2 regions of the Mesorhizobium sp. WSM1497 genome follow, and region 2 is predicted to be linked to the other one. Evidence: predicted binding sites of a transcription regulator. Region 2 holds the regulator's gene; the other holds the start of a gene.
What was found. The regulator PhoB, encoded in region 2, activates phosphate uptake and scavenging genes when phosphate is short. The targets are predictions, from matches to a motif close to TGTCATNNANCTGTCAT.
Positions count from the first base shown of each region.

Region 1 (8,104 bases), 1.5 Mb from region 2:
GAGAAGATCGGCTTCGTGCGCGATCGTGACGACCAGATCGACGCCATGTACACATCGCTGTTTCGCGAATTGCTGACCTACATGATGGAAGATCCGCGCAACATCACGCCCTGCACGCATCTGCTGTTTTGCGCCAAGAACATCGAGCGTATCGGTGATCACGCCACCAACATAGCCGAGACCATCTATTACATCGTCACCGGCGATCAGCTGCCGGCTGAGCGGCCCAAGGGCGACAAGACCGACAAAATCAGCCTTTCCGAGACGCAGCCGGTGAAGTGAACGCCGCCTCTCGAACCGTCACCCGATTTACGATAAGCTTTCCGGGCTTTGCCTCTATCCTCGTCCGTGGATTTGCTCCGGGAGGTCGTGATGGAAAATGTTCGGAACCTGACCCCGGCGCCTGCGCCGATATCCGGCATTATCGCTTGCGGCGTTTACACGGCGGGGCGCCGCATCGCCGACATTCCCATCGAGGAAGCCGGCGAATGGGCAAAAAAATCCGGTCACGTCGTCTGGATCGGCCTGTTGGAGCCCGACCGTAACCTGTTGCTGCGCGTCCAGGCGCAGTTTCACCTGCATGAGCTGGCGATCGAGGATGCCGAGCACCCGCACCAGCGGCCGAAGATCGAGCAATATGGCGACGCCTTGTTCATCGTCGCCCGCACCGCGCAGCTGATCGAGGGCCGGGTCACCTTCGGCGAGACCCATTTGTTCGTCGGCTCAGGCTACATAGTCAGCGTCAGGCACGGTCCCTCGACGTCCTATGCCGCCGTTCGTCAGCACTGGGAAAGCTGCCCGCACTCGCTGGCCAAGGGCGAGGATTTCGTCCTCTATGCCATCCTCGATTTCATCGTCGACAATTACATGCCGGTGCTCGAGCAGATCGAGGACGAGGTCGAGGCGATCGAGGACAAGGTTCTGCTGAAGCCGATGACCGCTCCCGACATAGAGCGGCTCTATATGCTGCGCCGCGATCTCCTGCGCCTGCGCAATGCCGCGCTTCCGCTGGTCGAAGTCTGCCGAAGGCTGACCAGCGCCGAGCTGCCGCAGATCCACACCGCCATGCATCCGCTGTTCCGCGACGTCACCGATCACATCCGCACCGTTCAGGAGAAGATCGACAGCCTGCGCGAGGTGCTGGCATTCGCTTTCGAGGCGAGCTTGCTGGTCGGCCAGAGTCAGGAAACGGCCAACACCAAGAAGCTCGCTTCCTGGGCCGCAATCCTGGCGGTGCCGACGGCGCTCGCCGGCATTTACGGCATGAACTTCAGCGACATGCCGGAACTGAAGATGGAATACGGCTACCCGGTGGTACTGGCCACGATCGCGCTGATCTGCGCGTTTCTGTATTGGCGGTTCAGGAAGAATGGCTGGTTGTGAAGTAGGGCAGTAGGGCAGTAGGGCAGTAGGGCAGTAGGGCAGTAGGGCAGTAGGGTGGCATTTCGTGAGCGCGACTTTCCGCGCACATACTGCCCTACTGCCTTACTCCCCTATTCCCTTATCTACCTGCTCCGCCGCCGCTCCGATGCCGGCTGGAATGCCACGCGGGCGTGGTACTTGCAGTAGGGACCGGTTTCGGCGGCATCGTTGCCGCAGAAATGGAAGTCCTCTGAAAGCGGATCGCCGTTCGGCCATTTGCAGGTCCGCTCGGTCAGCTCGACCAGCTGCAGATGCCGCGAGATCGGCAGCACGACATTTTCGACCGGGCGGATGTAATGGCGTGCCACGGGTTCGGCGTCGAACTGCGTCTGCAAAGCAGTGGCGCCGACCGATGTCGTGACATGGCGTGCCGTGGTTGCGGCGCGTGATACCGATTTCTGGATGGTCGATCCTTGCGCTGCCTTCTTCTGGCGTGCCGGCGTGGCGGTCGAGCGACCGCGGCCCGACAGTTTCAGCCGATGCACCTTCCCGATGACCGCATTGCGGCTGACCCCTCCAAGCTGCGCAGCAATCTGGCTTGCGCTCAGACCCTCCGACCACAGTTTTCTCAAGAGTTCTACCCGCTCGTCAGTCCAGTTCATGAGACCGCGCTCCTCTAAGCGTGCGGCAATCGGAATCCTTCTCCCGACCCGGCAACATTTGCCAGGGCAGACACCACATATATCTGGTGATTAGGTCCGCCGCACGAAATCTAGTTATTTCTCGACTACAACTACTCTATGCGCTGACTCGGTGACAAGAGTCCCAAGTGCAACACGAATCGGTTTTTTCGGTTTTCCCCAACTTGCCCGGTCGCTTATGAGCCGGCGTCCCGTCGAGGGGCTTGCCGCGCGCCACTACGCGACGTTTTCGTTGACTTCATGGCCGAAAAACAGGATAAGCCGCACAGGCCGCCGCTTTGGCGGCTTTTTTGATTTTCCGGTACCGGAGACGCATATAATGAGCGGTTCGGCGCTTTACGAGACCTTTGCTCGCGCACCCCTGGCCTTCGACCACGGGGAAGGCACATGGCTGATTACCGACAAGGGCGAGCGATATCTCGATTTCGCCGGCGGCATCGCCGTCAATTCGCTGGGCCACAGCCACCCGCACCTGGTCGCCGCACTCACCGAGCAGGCAGCCAAGCTGTGGCATGTCTCCAACCTCTACGAGATCCCCGGGCAGAGCCGGCTTGGCGAACGGCTGGCCGACGCCACCTTCGCCGACAAGGTGTTCTTCACCAATTCCGGCGCCGAGGCGCTGGAATGCGCGATCAAGACGGCGCGGCGCTACCATTTCGTCAAAGGCCATCCCGAGCGCTTCCGCATCATCACCTTCGAAGGCGCCTTCCATGGCCGCACGCTGGCGACCATCGCGGCTGGCGGCCAGTACAAGTATCTCGAGGGCTTCGGCCCCAAGGTCGAAGGTTTCGACCAGGTCGGCTTCGACGACATTGACGCCGCCGAAAAGGCGATCACGCCGGAGACGGCCGCGATCCTGATCGAGCCGGTGCAGGGCGAGGGCGGTATCCGCCCGGTGCCGACGCAGTCGCTGAAGCGGCTCAGGCAATTGTGCGAGCAGCACGGCCTGCTGTTGATCTACGACGAGGTCCAGTGCGGCATCGGCCGGACCGGCAAGCTGTTCGCACATGAATGGTCGGGTGTAACGCCCGACATCATGGCGATTGCCAAGGGTATTGGCGGCGGCTTTCCGATGGGCGCCTGCCTTGCCACGGATGAAGCGGCTGTCGGCATGACCGCCGGCGTGCATGGCACCACGTTCGGCGGCAACCCGCTTGCCATGGCGGTCGGCAACGCCGTGCTCGATGTCGTGCTGGAAGACGGCTTCCTCGAAGATGTCCAGCGCAAGGCGCTGCTGATGAAGCAGGGTCTGGCGTCGGTCGCCGACGAGTTTCCCGAAATCATCGAGGACATCAGGGGTGCCGGGCTGATGCTCGGCCTCAAATGCGCCATGCCCAACACCAAGGTGAACATGGCCTTGCGCGACCAGCACCTGCTGACGGTTCCGGCCGGCGACAACGTCATTCGCCTGTTGCCGCCGCTCACCGTCACCGACGCCGAGATCCATGACGCGCTCAACCGCATCCGCGCCGGCGCCAAGGGCCTGGCGGAGGCGATCGCTTCCGCCGCGGCGAAGTAATCCCGGAATCATTGCTGATGTCAGTTCGCCATTTCACCGATCTTTCCACCGTTTCCGAAGGCGACCTGCGCTTGATGCTGGACGACGCGGTGGTGCGAAAGGCGCGGCTCAAGGCCGGCGAGCGCACCAAACCGCTCGAAGGCAAGGTGCTCGCGATGATCTTCGACAAGCCGTCGACGCGCACGCGCGTCTCCTTCGACGTCGGCATGCGGCAGCTCGGCGGCGAGACCATCATGCTGACCGGCACCGAGATGCAGCTCGGCCGTTCCGAGACCATCGCCGACACCGCCAAGGTGCTGTCGCGCTATGTCGATGCGATCATGATCCGCACCACCTCGCATGAGCGGCTGCTGGAATTGACCGAGAACGCCACCGTGCCGGTGATCAACGGACTGACCGACGATACCCATCCCTGCCAGTTGATGGCCGATATCATGACCTTCGAGGAACATCGCGGTCCGGTAGCCGGCAAGACCATCGCCTGGACCGGCGACGGCAACAATGTGCTGCATTCCCTGCTCGAGGCCTCGGCCCGGTTCCGCTTCAACCTCAACGTCGCCGTTCCCGAAGGCAGCGAGCCGGCGCAGAAGCATATCGACTGGTCGCAGGCGCATGGCGGCAAGCTGCACTTCACCCGCTCGCCCGAGGAAGCCGTCGATCAGGCCGACTGCATCGTCACCGATTGCTGGGTGTCGATGGGCCAGGAGCATCGCGCCCGCGGCCACAATGTGTTCTCGCCCTACCAGGTCAATGCCAAGCTGATGGCGAGAGCCAAGCCGGACGCGCTGTTCATGCACTGCCTGCCGGCGCATCGCGGCGAGGAAGTGACAGACGAGGTTATCGACGGACCGCATTCGGTGGTCTTCGACGAGGCCGAGAACCGGCTCCATGCCCAGAAGGCCGTGCTTGCCTGGTGTCTAGGCGCTTGAAGTGTCTGGGCGCTTGATCCCTGGGAGCTTGATCTGCGGGCGTGTGATGCCTATTTGCGCCGCATCACGCAAATCAAGCGCGTTTCGACGCATGCGCCCCGGAGGGCGGCATGGCCGCGCCCTGGAGCTTTGTCATGTTGGAAACCTATCAAGTGACTGAACATCACCCCAAACTCGGCGAATTCGGCTATGCCGGCGACGATCACGTCGTGCCGTTCGAGGTCGGCCCTCTCGACGTGCGCGGCCGCACGGTCCAACTCGGGCCGATGCTGGACGCCATCCTCAGCCGCCACGATTATCCCGAGCCGGTCGCCCGCCTGCTGGCGGAGGCCTGTGTGCTGACCGTGCTGCTCGGCACTTCGCTGAAGTTTGAGGGCAAGTTCATCCTGCAGACCCGCACCGACGGACCCGTCGACATGCTGGTTGCGGATTTTTCCACGCCCTCGGCGCTGCGCGCCTATGCGCGTTTCGATGCCGACCGGCTGGAAGCGCTGGTCGCGGCGGGCGAAACCTCCCAGCAGACGCTGCTCGGCAGTGGCGTGCTGGCGCTGACCATCGACCAGGGCGCCCATACGCAGCGCTATCAGGGTATCGTCCAGCTCGATGGCGAGACCCTGGAAGACGCGGCACGCACCTATTTCCGTCAGTCGGAGCAGATCCCGACGGATATCAGGCTGTCGGTGGCCAAGCTTTTGACGCCCGGTCCCGGCGGCGCCCGCGAGCAATGGCGCGCCGGCGGTATCCTGGCGCAGTTCCTGCCGCAGTCGCCCGAGCGCATGCGCGTCCCGGACCTGCCGGGCGGCGATGGCGATCCGCGTGAGGAGATCCACGATCCGGTCGACAATTCCTGGCAGGAGTTGCTGGCTCTGCTCGGCACCATCGAGCCGACCGAACTGATCGACCCGACGATCGGCGCCGAGCGGCTGCTCTACAGGCTGTTCCACGAGCATGGCGTGCGCGTCTTCGGCGGCGTTCCGGTCGCCGACCAGTGCTCGTGCTCCAGGGACAAGATCCGCGGCATCCTCGAGGGTTTTTCCGCCCAGGAGATCAAGGACAGCACCGAAGACGGCGGCATCCACGTCGCCTGCGAATTCTGTTCGAAGCAATATGATTTCGACCCGGCGGAATTTGCGGCCCAGTAGAGTAGAAACCACGCCTCACCGGTCGCTCCGCGGCCGGTGAGGCGAAATCAATTCACCGTCCGCCGCGTCCCCGGCAAGTCCAGCGAAAACGCCGGAATGGCGATGTCGAACGTCTCGCCCCGCTTGTTGCGCATCGTGTAATGCCCGACCATGATGCCGGACGGTGTCGAGAGCGGGCAACCGGACGTGTACTGGTAGCTGTCGCCGGGATTGAGTTCGGGCTGGTCGCCGACCACGCCGGGGCCGCGCACTTCCTCGACCCGGCCGGTGCCGTCGGTGATGTGCCAATAGCGCGACAGAAGCTGCACGAAATCGTCCGACTGATTGTCGATCGTTATCTGATAGCCCCAGACATAGCGGTTCTCAGAGGGATCCGAACGGTCCTCCAGATAGAACGGCCTGACCTGCACTTCGATGTTGCGCGTGACGGCGCTATACATAAGCGGCTCCAAAAAACGGTTCCAGCGGAACTTTCGGCGCTCCGTGCGGTTAGGTCAACCGATCGAAGCCTCCTCTGGCCGACCTCGCGGGCAGGTGCCGACAAAGAATGTCATTTAAGTGACATATGACAATGATGGTGTGCGCGGACTGGTGACGCGCGACTCGGGCGCTCTGTTGAACTGTTGAAACCGGCCATCTTGCGGACCGGTTTTCCTGGAGTGACCGGATCTCGATGCAACTCACTCTCATAGCCGCCACGCTTTCAACCGTCCTCATCCTCTCGAATCTCGCCAGCATCGTGCTCGCCGCGTCGCGTCTGAGACGGCGTCGCACCATTGCGCCGCCGGCCGGCAAGCCGCGGCCGGTGTCGATCGTCGTGCCGTCGCGCGGCGTCGAGCCGTTCACGCAGGAGACGCTGGAGCGCGCCTTCTCGCTCGACTGGCCGCGCTATGAGCTGATTTTCTGCGTCGCCCATGCCGACGATCCGGTGGTCAAATTGATAAACAGGACGATCGTCCGGTTTCCGAAAGTGCCGGCCCGGCTGCTTGTCGGCGACGACCGCATCAGCGCCAATCCGAAACTCAACAATTGCGTCAAGGGCTGGGAAGCGGCGCGGCACGACTGGGTCGTCCTGGCCGATTCCAACGTGCTGATGCCGAGGGACTACATCCAGCACCTGATGGCTGCCTGGCGGCCCGGCACCGGCCTTGTCTGCTCGACGCCGATCGGCTCGCGGCCGGCCGGCTTCTGGGCCGAGGTCGAATGCGCTTTCCTCAACACGCTGCAGGCGCGCTGGCAATATGCCGGTGAGGCGCTCGGCCTCGGCTTTGCCCAGGGCAAGAGCATGCTCTGGAACAAGCCGATGCTCGATGCCAATGGCGGCATCCGCGCGCTGGCCGCCGAGATCGCCGAGGATGCCGCTGCGACCAAGCTGGTGAACAGTCTCGGCCTGCGCGTCAATCTCGTCGCCGCCCCCTTCGAGCAGCCGCTTGGCCGGCGCTCGTTTGACGAGATCTGGTCGCGTCAGGCCCGTTGGGCGCGCCTGCGCCGCGTCACTTTCCCGCTGTTCTTCGCACCCGAAATCCTGACCGGCGCCGTGGTGCCGCTGGTGCTTGCGCTGATTGCAGCGGCAAGCGCCGGCTTCAGCCTCTGGGCAACCGCCCTTGCCGTGCTGGCGGCCTTCTATCTTCCGGAGTGCGCCCTGGCCTGGTCCAAGGGCTGGTACCTGTCGCCACGCATGGTCGCCGCGATCATGGCGCGCGACCTGATCCTGCCGGCGATGTGGGGGCGCGGTTGGCTCGGCGGCGCCGTCGACTGGCGCGGCAATGCGATGACCATCGGCACCAAGACGGCCGAGCTGGAAGAGACGCCGTCCGGCGCCTGAAGGCCTCCTACCTGGCCCCCTTCAGCGCCTGCGCGATGTCCTCGAGCAGATCGTCGGTATCCTCCAGGCCAACCGACAGCCTGAGCGTGCCCGGCCCGATGCCGAGCTCGGCGCGCGCCTCGTCGCTGAGATTTTTGTGCGTCGTCGTCGCCGGGTGGGTGATCAGGCTCTTGGCGTCACCGAGATTGTTGGAGATCAGGACGATGTCGAGCGCGTTCTGCAAGGCGAAGGCCGCCTGCTTGCCGCCCTTGACGTCCAGGCAGATCAGCGTCGAGCCGCCCGACATCTGCTTCTTGACGATGTCGGCCTGCGGATGGTCGGCGCGGCCGGGATAGATGACGCGCGCGATTTCCGGCCGTTCGGCCAGAAAATCGGCGATCCGGCCCGCACTTTCCGTCTGCTGGCGTACGCGCAGCGGCAGCGTTTCCAGGCCCTTCAGCAGCGTCCAGGCGTTGAAAGGCGAAAGGCTTGGGCCGGTATGGCGGAAATAGTCGTGCAGGTTCTCGTCGATCCACTTCTTGTCCGACAGGATGACGCCGCCGAGACAGCGCCCCTGGCCGTCTATGTGCTTGGTCGCCGAATAGACGACGATATGGGCGCCGAGCTGCAAGGGCTTCTGCTGCAGG
Region 1 covers NZ_CP021070.1:6,601,073-6,609,176, reverse strand. Annotated here, with positions in the region: gene phoU (phosphate signaling complex protein PhoU) at 1-282, shown strand, start outside; gene A9K65_RS32130 (magnesium and cobalt transport protein CorA) at 373-1,383, shown strand; gene A9K65_RS32125 (GcrA family cell cycle regulator) at 1,506-2,024, opposite strand; gene A9K65_RS32120 (aspartate aminotransferase family protein) at 2,383-3,582, shown strand; gene argF (ornithine carbamoyltransferase) at 3,600-4,511, shown strand; gene A9K65_RS32110 (Hsp33 family molecular chaperone) at 4,622-5,653, shown strand; gene apaG (Co2+/Mg2+ efflux protein ApaG) at 5,701-6,093, opposite strand; gene A9K65_RS32100 (ceramide glucosyltransferase) at 6,327-7,478, shown strand; gene A9K65_RS32095 (O-succinylhomoserine sulfhydrylase) at 7,486-8,104, opposite strand, start outside.
Region 1: a site for PhoB is predicted at 6,202-6,218, ahead of A9K65_RS32100 (ceramide glucosyltransferase). Genes of this name have one in related genera too.

Region 2 (8,104 bases):
GCATGCTGCTGGTCGTCGGACATCGCCTTTTCGATCGCCGCACGCCGCACCGGTTCGCTGAACATGTCGTAGCCGATGCCGGCTTGATTGGATGGATCCAGCGGTTCGAACAGCACGATAGGGGTGCGCCAGGGTTGCGTGGTGTCCGGGTAGATTGGATGACTGACGCCATAATCGTGCAGCATGTCGCGTTCGACCGTCGCCTCGTCGCCCGTCTTTGCCAGCCTGAGGAAGCCGATACCGCGCAAGCCGGCGAAATTCTTGTCGACATCGAGCGCGGTGAAGAAGGCCTTGAACTCATTGCGAGAAATATCGCCATTGCGGGCGTCGAACAGGGCCTGCGTCGAGCGCAGCAGCGACAGATGCAGGTCGATGCGGCTCTCGATCCGGTTGAGCGCATCGTCGGCAGTCGCCTCGAACTTGATGCGCGCGGCTTCCTGCGTGGCGAAGTAGGCAAAACCTGCCATCACCATGCTGATCAGCGCGACGGCGATAAAGGCGATGATCGGGAAAAGCTTCTTCAACGGATCGTGCGGTCCCTGAGCAATGTCGGACCTTTATGCGCAAGTCGCCCTGCCAACACAATGCCAAGGCCAAGCCATCCCTACGGCTGGCATATCACGTGTCCGGCAACCGCGATCTGGCTTGATCTCAGGCCGCGATCTTCAGCGCGCCCGGTCCGGGAATGGCGCCTGGCGGGCATTTGCCCAGAATGATCATGCCCAGCACCTCATCCTGGGTGACATCAGTGGTGCGGGCGGTGCCGACCACCTGGCCGTTCTTCATGACGCAGACCCGGTCGGCAAGCTCGAACACATCGTGGATGTCGTGGCTGATCAGGAAGATGCCGATGCCGTCGGACTTCAGCTGCTTGACCAGTTCGCCGACCTGCGCCGTTTCCTGCGGACCAAGTGCGGCCGTCGGCTCGTCCATGATCAGGATGCGGGCGTTGAACAGGATCGCACGCGCGATCGCCACCGATTGCCGCTGGCCGCCCGACAGCTTGATCACCGGCTCCTTGAAACGCTGGAACCGGGGATTGAGCCGACCCATCACCTTGCGCGCCTCGGCCTCCATGGCAACGTCGTCGAGCGTGCCCCAGGCGGTCATCAACTCGCGGCCGAGGAACAGATTGGCGGCGGCGTCGACATTGTCGGCCAACGCCAGCGTCTGGTAGATCGTCTCGATGCCGTATTTCTTGGCGTCGCGCGGGTTGGAGATCGATGCCTCCTCGCCGTTGACGAAGATCTGGCCCGAATCGCGCTTGTAGGCGCCGGACAGGATCTTGATCAATGTCGACTTGCCGGCGCCATTATGGCCAAGCAGCGCCACGACCTCGCCGGGGAAAAGATCGATCGAGGCGTCGTCGACGGCGCGGATGCCGCCAAACGCGATCGAGATGTTCCTCATGTCGATCAGCGCGGTGGCTGCAGGAGCAGTCTTGTCAGTCATGGCATGCCCTCCTAGACGCGCTTGCGATAGACGGTGTCGAGCCACACGGCGATCACCAGTACGGCGCCGACGACGATGCTCTGCAGCGGCGAGTCGACACCAAGCAGCACCATGCCGGACTGCAGCGACTGCATCAGCAGGGCGCCGAGCGTGGCGCCGATGATCGTTCCCGACCCGCCGGCTAGCGATGTGCCACCGATCACGGCGGCTGCAATGACGAGCAGCTCGTCGAGCGTTCCAAGCACGTTGGTGGCCGAATTCTGCCGGGCCGACGAGATCGCCGCGGCAATCGTGGCCAGCACGCCCATGATCATGAACACCTTCATGGTGATCCAGCGCGTGTTGATGCCGGCGAGATTGGCCGCCTCGGGATTGCCGCCGATGGCGAAGACATAGCGGCCGAAACGGGTGCGGTTGGTGATGAAGGTCATGACCAGCCCGACGGCGACCGCCATCAGCACCGGTATGGCGATACCGTGGGCGATGAACAGGCCGCCTTCGGGAACGGTGATGTTGTTGGCGGCCGCATATCTGTTCACGATGCCGATCGGCCAGGGGTAGGAGTTGGCGAGCCAAACCGCACCCATGATGGCGCCGCAGGTGACGACACCGAGCAGCGCCTCGGCCCAGATCGGACGTAGCGGAAAACGGAAACGCTTGCGCTGCACCCGCCCGTTGAACAGCCCAAACACCACGGCGAGGCAGGCGACGATCCCGACAACCCAGCTCCAGGTTGCGCCGATCGATCCCGCCGGCCCGCCGCCCATCAGCTGAAAGGTGGCGTTAAGCGGCGCCACGGTCTGGCCTGATGTGACCCACCAGGCAGCACCGCGCCAGACCAGCAGGCCGCCCAGCGTCACGATAAAGGCGGGCACTTCGAGATAGGCGATGACGAAGCCTTGAAAGGCGCCGATCAACAGGCCGAGCGCCAGGCCGATGACCAGCGCCAGGACCCAGATCCACGGATTGCCGAGTTCGAGCCCGACAAAACGCACCAGGAAATGCACCTGGGCAAACCCCATCACCATGCCGATCAGGCCCTCGGCGGAACCGACCGACAGGTCGATGTTGCGCATGACGATGACCAGCACCATGCCGCAGGCCATGATGGCGACCGCGGATGTCTGCACCGACAGGTTCCACAGATTGCGCGGCGTGAGAAAGGTGCGGCTGTCGAAATCGAGCGGGTTGACGCCGAGGCGCAGGCTGGAAATGACATGCAGCCCAATCCAGATGACCAGCAGCGCGCCGATCATGCCGATCATCCGGGTGTCGATCTCGGTCGCCTTCAGGAACCGGGCGACGGCGCCGAGTTCCGACGCGCGCGCCGTATCGGCCTGCGGGTTGGACGTCGTGTCGGTCATGATTTCCTCCCACCGGCTGGCCGTCTGACGCGCATGCCGGAGCCCAGCCTAGAAGCTATCCGCATGATGCGGAAACACAATTCTTTGAGAAAACGCCGCGGCTTTTGGGCCGCGGCGTTCAGATATTTCGAAGTGGTCCGGATCAGTTACAGGCCGCGACGGTGCCGGCAGCGACACCCGCGCAGACTTCGTCCTTCTTGATCCAGCCAGCGTCGATGACGACGTTGAGATTGTCCTTGGTGATGGCAACCGGGGTCAGGAACAGCGACTTGACGGTGTTGCCGCCCGGCGTCGTGAAGTCCTTGGCGCCGGCGATGTCGCTCGTCTTCTTGCCGTCGGCCAGTTGCGAGGCGATCTCGGCGGCATTCTTGCCGAGCTCGCGCGCGTCCTTCCACACCGAGACGGTTTGCGTGCCCAGGGCGATGCGGTTCAGCGCGGCGTGGTCGCCGTCCTGCCCCGAGACCGGCACGGTGCCGGCCAAGCCTTGAGCCGTCAGCGCCGCGACGACGCCACCGGCAGTGCCGTCATTGGCCGCGACCACCGCGTCGACCTTGTTGTCGTTGGCGGTCAGGAACTGTTCCATGTTCTTCTGGGCGTTGGCGGGCAGCCAGCCATCCGTGTAGGCTTCGCCGACATTCTTGATCTTGCCGCTGTCAATGGCTTCCTTGAGCACTTCCATTGAGCCCGAGAACAGGAAGTCGGCATTGGGATCGGCACCGGAGCCCTTGATGAAGACGTAGTTGCCTTCCGGCTTGACCTTGAACACTTCGCGGGCCTGCATGCGGCCGACTTCCTTGTTGTCGAAGGTCAGATAGAAAACATCCTTGTTCTCGATCAACCGGTCATAGCCGACGACCGGAATGCCTTCGTCCAGCGCCTTCTGCACGGCCGGGCCGATGGCCGAAGCATCCTGCGCCAGGATGATCAGGGAATTGGCGCCCTGCGAGATCAGGCTTTCGACGTCGGTAAGCTGCTTGCCGGGATTGGACTGCGCATCGGCGGAGATGTACTTGTCGCCGGCGGCCTCGATCGCCGTCTTCATGGCGGCCTCGTCGGTCTTCCAGCGTTCCTCCTGGAAGTTGGACCACGAAACGCCGACGACTTTGTCCTTCGCCTGCGCGACAGACGCGAGCGTCAGCGACATGGCGGCACCCGCCAGGATGGCGGCTGTGAATCTTTTCATATTATCCTCCCTGCGCCGCGTATGGCGCGACCAAACTGGCCCGAGGGCCGGCACAGAGGCCCTATTTTTTCGAGCCTCGAAAAAATACTGGGCCAACGCCCGAACGCTGTCAACATCGATTCTGATGGATTTTGATGTCGTTTCGAATTTTTTTCGGGCCTCGGAATAAATAAATGACACGGCGCGCGGCTTCTGCCAGTATTTGACCGCGTCACCGACAGCGTTCCAGGGCAGGAAGAACCGCGGCGACCGGGAGGATATGAAAGAGCATGTCGGTCGGAATCCGCCACGACGATTTGCGCCGCCGCAACCGCGCGATGGTGATCGCGGCGGTGCGCCGCGCCGGACAGCCGTCGCGCACCGAGATCGCCGCAACCACAAGCCTCAGCCATTCGACGATCTCGGCGATCTCATCCGACCTGATCGTCGCAGGCATCCTGACCGAAAGCAAGCCGAGCGAGGCCGGCTCGCTCAAACGCGGCCGTCCGCAGGTCGGCCTCAGCCTCAATCCAGAAGCGGCCGCGGTAATGACCGTGGTGCTGTCGCTGAACTTCCTCTCGGTCGCCGTCATCGACTATGCCGGCCAGGTAATATCCGAGGAACAGCGTCGGCTCGACACGCTGACGATGTCGCGCGACTCGCTGATCGGTGAGTGCACGGCAATCGTGCGGCGCCGCCTGGAGGATCCCGACCTGGACGTGCGCAGCGTCGCTCGTATCGCGCTGGCCGTCCAGGGCATCACCGACACCCGTGCCCGCGCCATGCTGTGGTCGCCGATCACGCCGCACACCGACATCGCCTTCGCCGACATATTCGAAGAGGAGTTCGGCATCCCCGCCATTATGGAGAACGACTGCAACATGATGGCGGTGGCGCTGCGCTGGCGCGACCCCGATCGTTACCGCGACGATTTCATCGCCATCCTCCTGTCGCACGGCATCGGCATGGGGCTGGTGCTGAAGGGCGAATTGTTCACCGGCACCCATTCCTCGGGCGGCGAATTCGGCCACATGATCCATCGGCCGAACGGCGCGCTGTGTCGCTGCGGACGGCGCGGCTGCGTCGAAGCCTATGCCGGCAATTATGCCATCTGGCGCAACGCGCGGCAGATGGGCGAGGATGCAGAGCCCGTCGCCGATGTCAGCGACGCCGACATACGCGCCCTGGCTGCTGCCGCCCGCGAAAGGGACGGGCCCGAACGGGAAGCCTATCGCAAGGCCGGCGAAGCGCTCGGCTACGGCCTCGGCAGCCTGTTTGCGCTGATCGATCCGGCGCCGGTCGCCATGGTCGGCGTCAGCGCCGCCGCCTTCGACCTGATCGAGCCGGCATTGCGGCAAGCGATTGCCCAGACCGCCGGCGGCCAGCATTCCAAGTCGATTTCCTTCGACACCGAGCCGAACGAACTGCCGCTGATCCGCGAAGGCTGCGCCATGCGGGCGCTGATCTTCGTCGATCAGGAGATTTTTGCGCCGGGCGTGCAGGCGAGATCCGGTCTCGGCGGCAAGAACGTGGCGTGAGTTCAAACGAGGGAGTTCAGTCCTCGCGAATGGCGTAACCCGCCCCACGGATGGTGCGGATGACATCGGGCATACGGCCGTTGTTGACCGCCTTGCGCAGCCGGCCGACATGCACATCGACCGTGCGTTCGTCGATGTAGATCGTCTCGCCCCAGACATTGTCGAGCAGTTGGCTGCGCGAGAACACGCGGCCTGGATGGCGCATCATGAATTCAAGCAGGCGGAATTCCGTCGGCCCGAGCCGGATCTCGCTCTTCTTGCGATAGACACGGTGCGATTCGCGATCGAGCACGATATCGCCGACCTTGAGCACGCTGGACAGCACTTCCGGCTTGGCCCGGCGCAGCAGCGCCTTGACCCTGGCCATGAACTCCGGCGTCGAGAAAGGCTTGACCAGATAGTCGTCGGCACCGGTCGAGAGGCCGCGCACGCGGTCGCTTTCCTCGCCTCGCGCGGTCAGCATGATGATCGGCAGCCGCTCGGTCTCGGGACGCATCCTTAGCCGGCGGCAGAGTTCGATACCGGAAACCGCAGGCACCATCCAGTCGAGCACCAGAAGGTCTGGAACGTTCTCCTGCAGCCGGATTTCGGCCTCGTCGCCGCGCGTCACCACTTCGACCTGATAACCTTCGGATTCGAGATTGTAGCGGAGCAGCACGCCTAGCGGCTCCTCATCCTCCACCACCATGATGCGTGGCGCGATCATCGGCTGGTCACCCCTGTCATGCCGCTGGCGCGGACATTGCCGTCTCGTCCTGCTTCGGACGATTGGCTGGTAACTGCGTGCCGGTCAAAACATAATAGGCATTTTCGGCGATGTTGGTCACGTGGTCGCCGATCCGCTCGAGGTTCTTGGCGCAAAACAACAGGTGCGTGCACGCCGTGATGTTGCGCGGATCTTCCATCATGTAGGTCAGCAGTTCGCGGAACACCGATGTGTATTTGACGTCGATGCGTTCATCATTGTTTCTGAGCGTGGCAAGCGCTGCCGCGTCAGCGGCGGCATACTCGTCGACGACCCCCTGCACCTGGATCAGCACCAGCTGCGCCATTGCGTCGATCGAATGCGAAAGGTCGTGCGGCGTGACGCTCAGCCCGACAGTGCCGACGCGCTTGGCGATGTTCTTGGCAAGGTCCCCGATGCGCTCGAGGTCGCCGGCCATGCGGATCGAACCGACCACCGCACGCAGATCGTTGGCCATCGGCTGGCGCTTGGCGATCAGCGTGATGGCACGATCGTCCAGCTCGCGCTGGCGTGCATCCATGATGGCGTCATCGGAAACCACCCGCTGCGCCAGCGCATTGTCCGAATTGAGCAAAGCCCTGGTCGAGCCACCGACCATCGAGCGGGCGAGATCGCCCATGTCGCGGATCAGCTGGCTGATCTGCTCCAGATCCTCATCGAAAGATGCGACGGTATGTTCACCCATGATCTTCGTCCCTCATATGCCTGAGATCAGCCGAACCGGCCGGTGATGTAGTCCTGGGTGCGTTTGTCGTCGGGGGTGGTGAACATCTTGTCGGTGGCGCCCTCCTCGACCAGATAGCCAAGATGGAACATCGCGGTGCGCTGCGACACGCGCGCTGCCTGCTGCATCGAATGCGTGACGATGACGATCGTATAGTTCTGACGCAGTTCGTCGATCAGTTCCTCGACGCGAGCGGTGGCGATCGGGTCGAGCGCCGAACACGGTTCGTCCATCAGGATCACCTCGGGCGACACGGCGATGGCGCGTGCAATGCACAGGCGCTGCTGCTGGCCACCGGAAAGACCCGTGCCAGGTTCCTGCAAACGGTCCTTGACCTCGTTCCAGATCGCCGCCTTCTTCAGGCTGGACTCGACGATCTGATCCATGTCGGCCTTGCGCTTGGCCAATCCGTGGATGCGCGGCCCATAGGCGACGTTCTCGTAGATCGACTTTGGGAACGGATTGGGTTTCTGGAACACCATGCCGACGCGCGCCCTGAGTTCGACGACATCGATGTTCTTGTCGTAGATGTCCTCTTCGTCGAGCGTTATCTTGCCGGTTACCCGTGCTGAATCGATGGTGTCGTTCATGCGATTGAGGCAGCGCAGGAAGGTGGACTTGCCGCAGCCGGAGGGGCCGATCAGCGCCGTCACCTGGTTCAGGCGGACGTCGAGATCGACGTCGAACAGCGCCTGCTTCTCGCCGTAGAACACGCCGACCTTGTCGCCGCGCATTTTGATCACTTCGTTCGACTTCATCTTGTCGCCCACTGCGTTTTCAAGGGACTGTTCGGTCATGATGTTCATACCAAAATGCCTTTTTTCTACCAGCGCCGCTCGAACCGACGCCGAAGCACGATCGCGGTGATGTTCATGGCCATTAGGAAGACGAGCAGGATGATGATGGCGCCGGACATGCGCTCGACGAAGGCGCGTTCGGCCTCGTTCGCCCACATATAGATCTGCACCGGCAGCGCGGTGGCCGGATCGAAAGGCGTCGTCGGTGGATCGGCGACGAAGGCGACCATGCCGATCAACAGCAGAGGCGCGGTTTCGCCGAGCGCGCGCGCAAGACCGATGATGGTGCCGGTGAGGATGCCGGGCGCGGCAAGCGGCAGGA
Region 2 covers NZ_CP021070.1:1,481,033-1,489,136, reverse strand. Annotated here, with positions in the region: gene A9K65_RS07305 (CHASE domain-containing protein) at 1-524, opposite strand, end outside; gene A9K65_RS07300 (ATP-binding cassette domain-containing protein) at 652-1,452, opposite strand; gene A9K65_RS07295 (sugar ABC transporter permease) at 1,464-2,816, opposite strand; gene xylF (D-xylose ABC transporter substrate-binding protein) at 2,959-3,999, opposite strand; gene A9K65_RS07285 (ROK family protein) at 4,269-5,516, shown strand; gene phoB (phosphate regulon transcriptional regulator PhoB) at 5,533-6,222, opposite strand; gene phoU (phosphate signaling complex protein PhoU) at 6,239-6,946, opposite strand; gene pstB (phosphate ABC transporter ATP-binding protein PstB) at 6,973-7,791, opposite strand; gene pstA (phosphate ABC transporter permease PstA) at 7,809-8,104, opposite strand, start outside.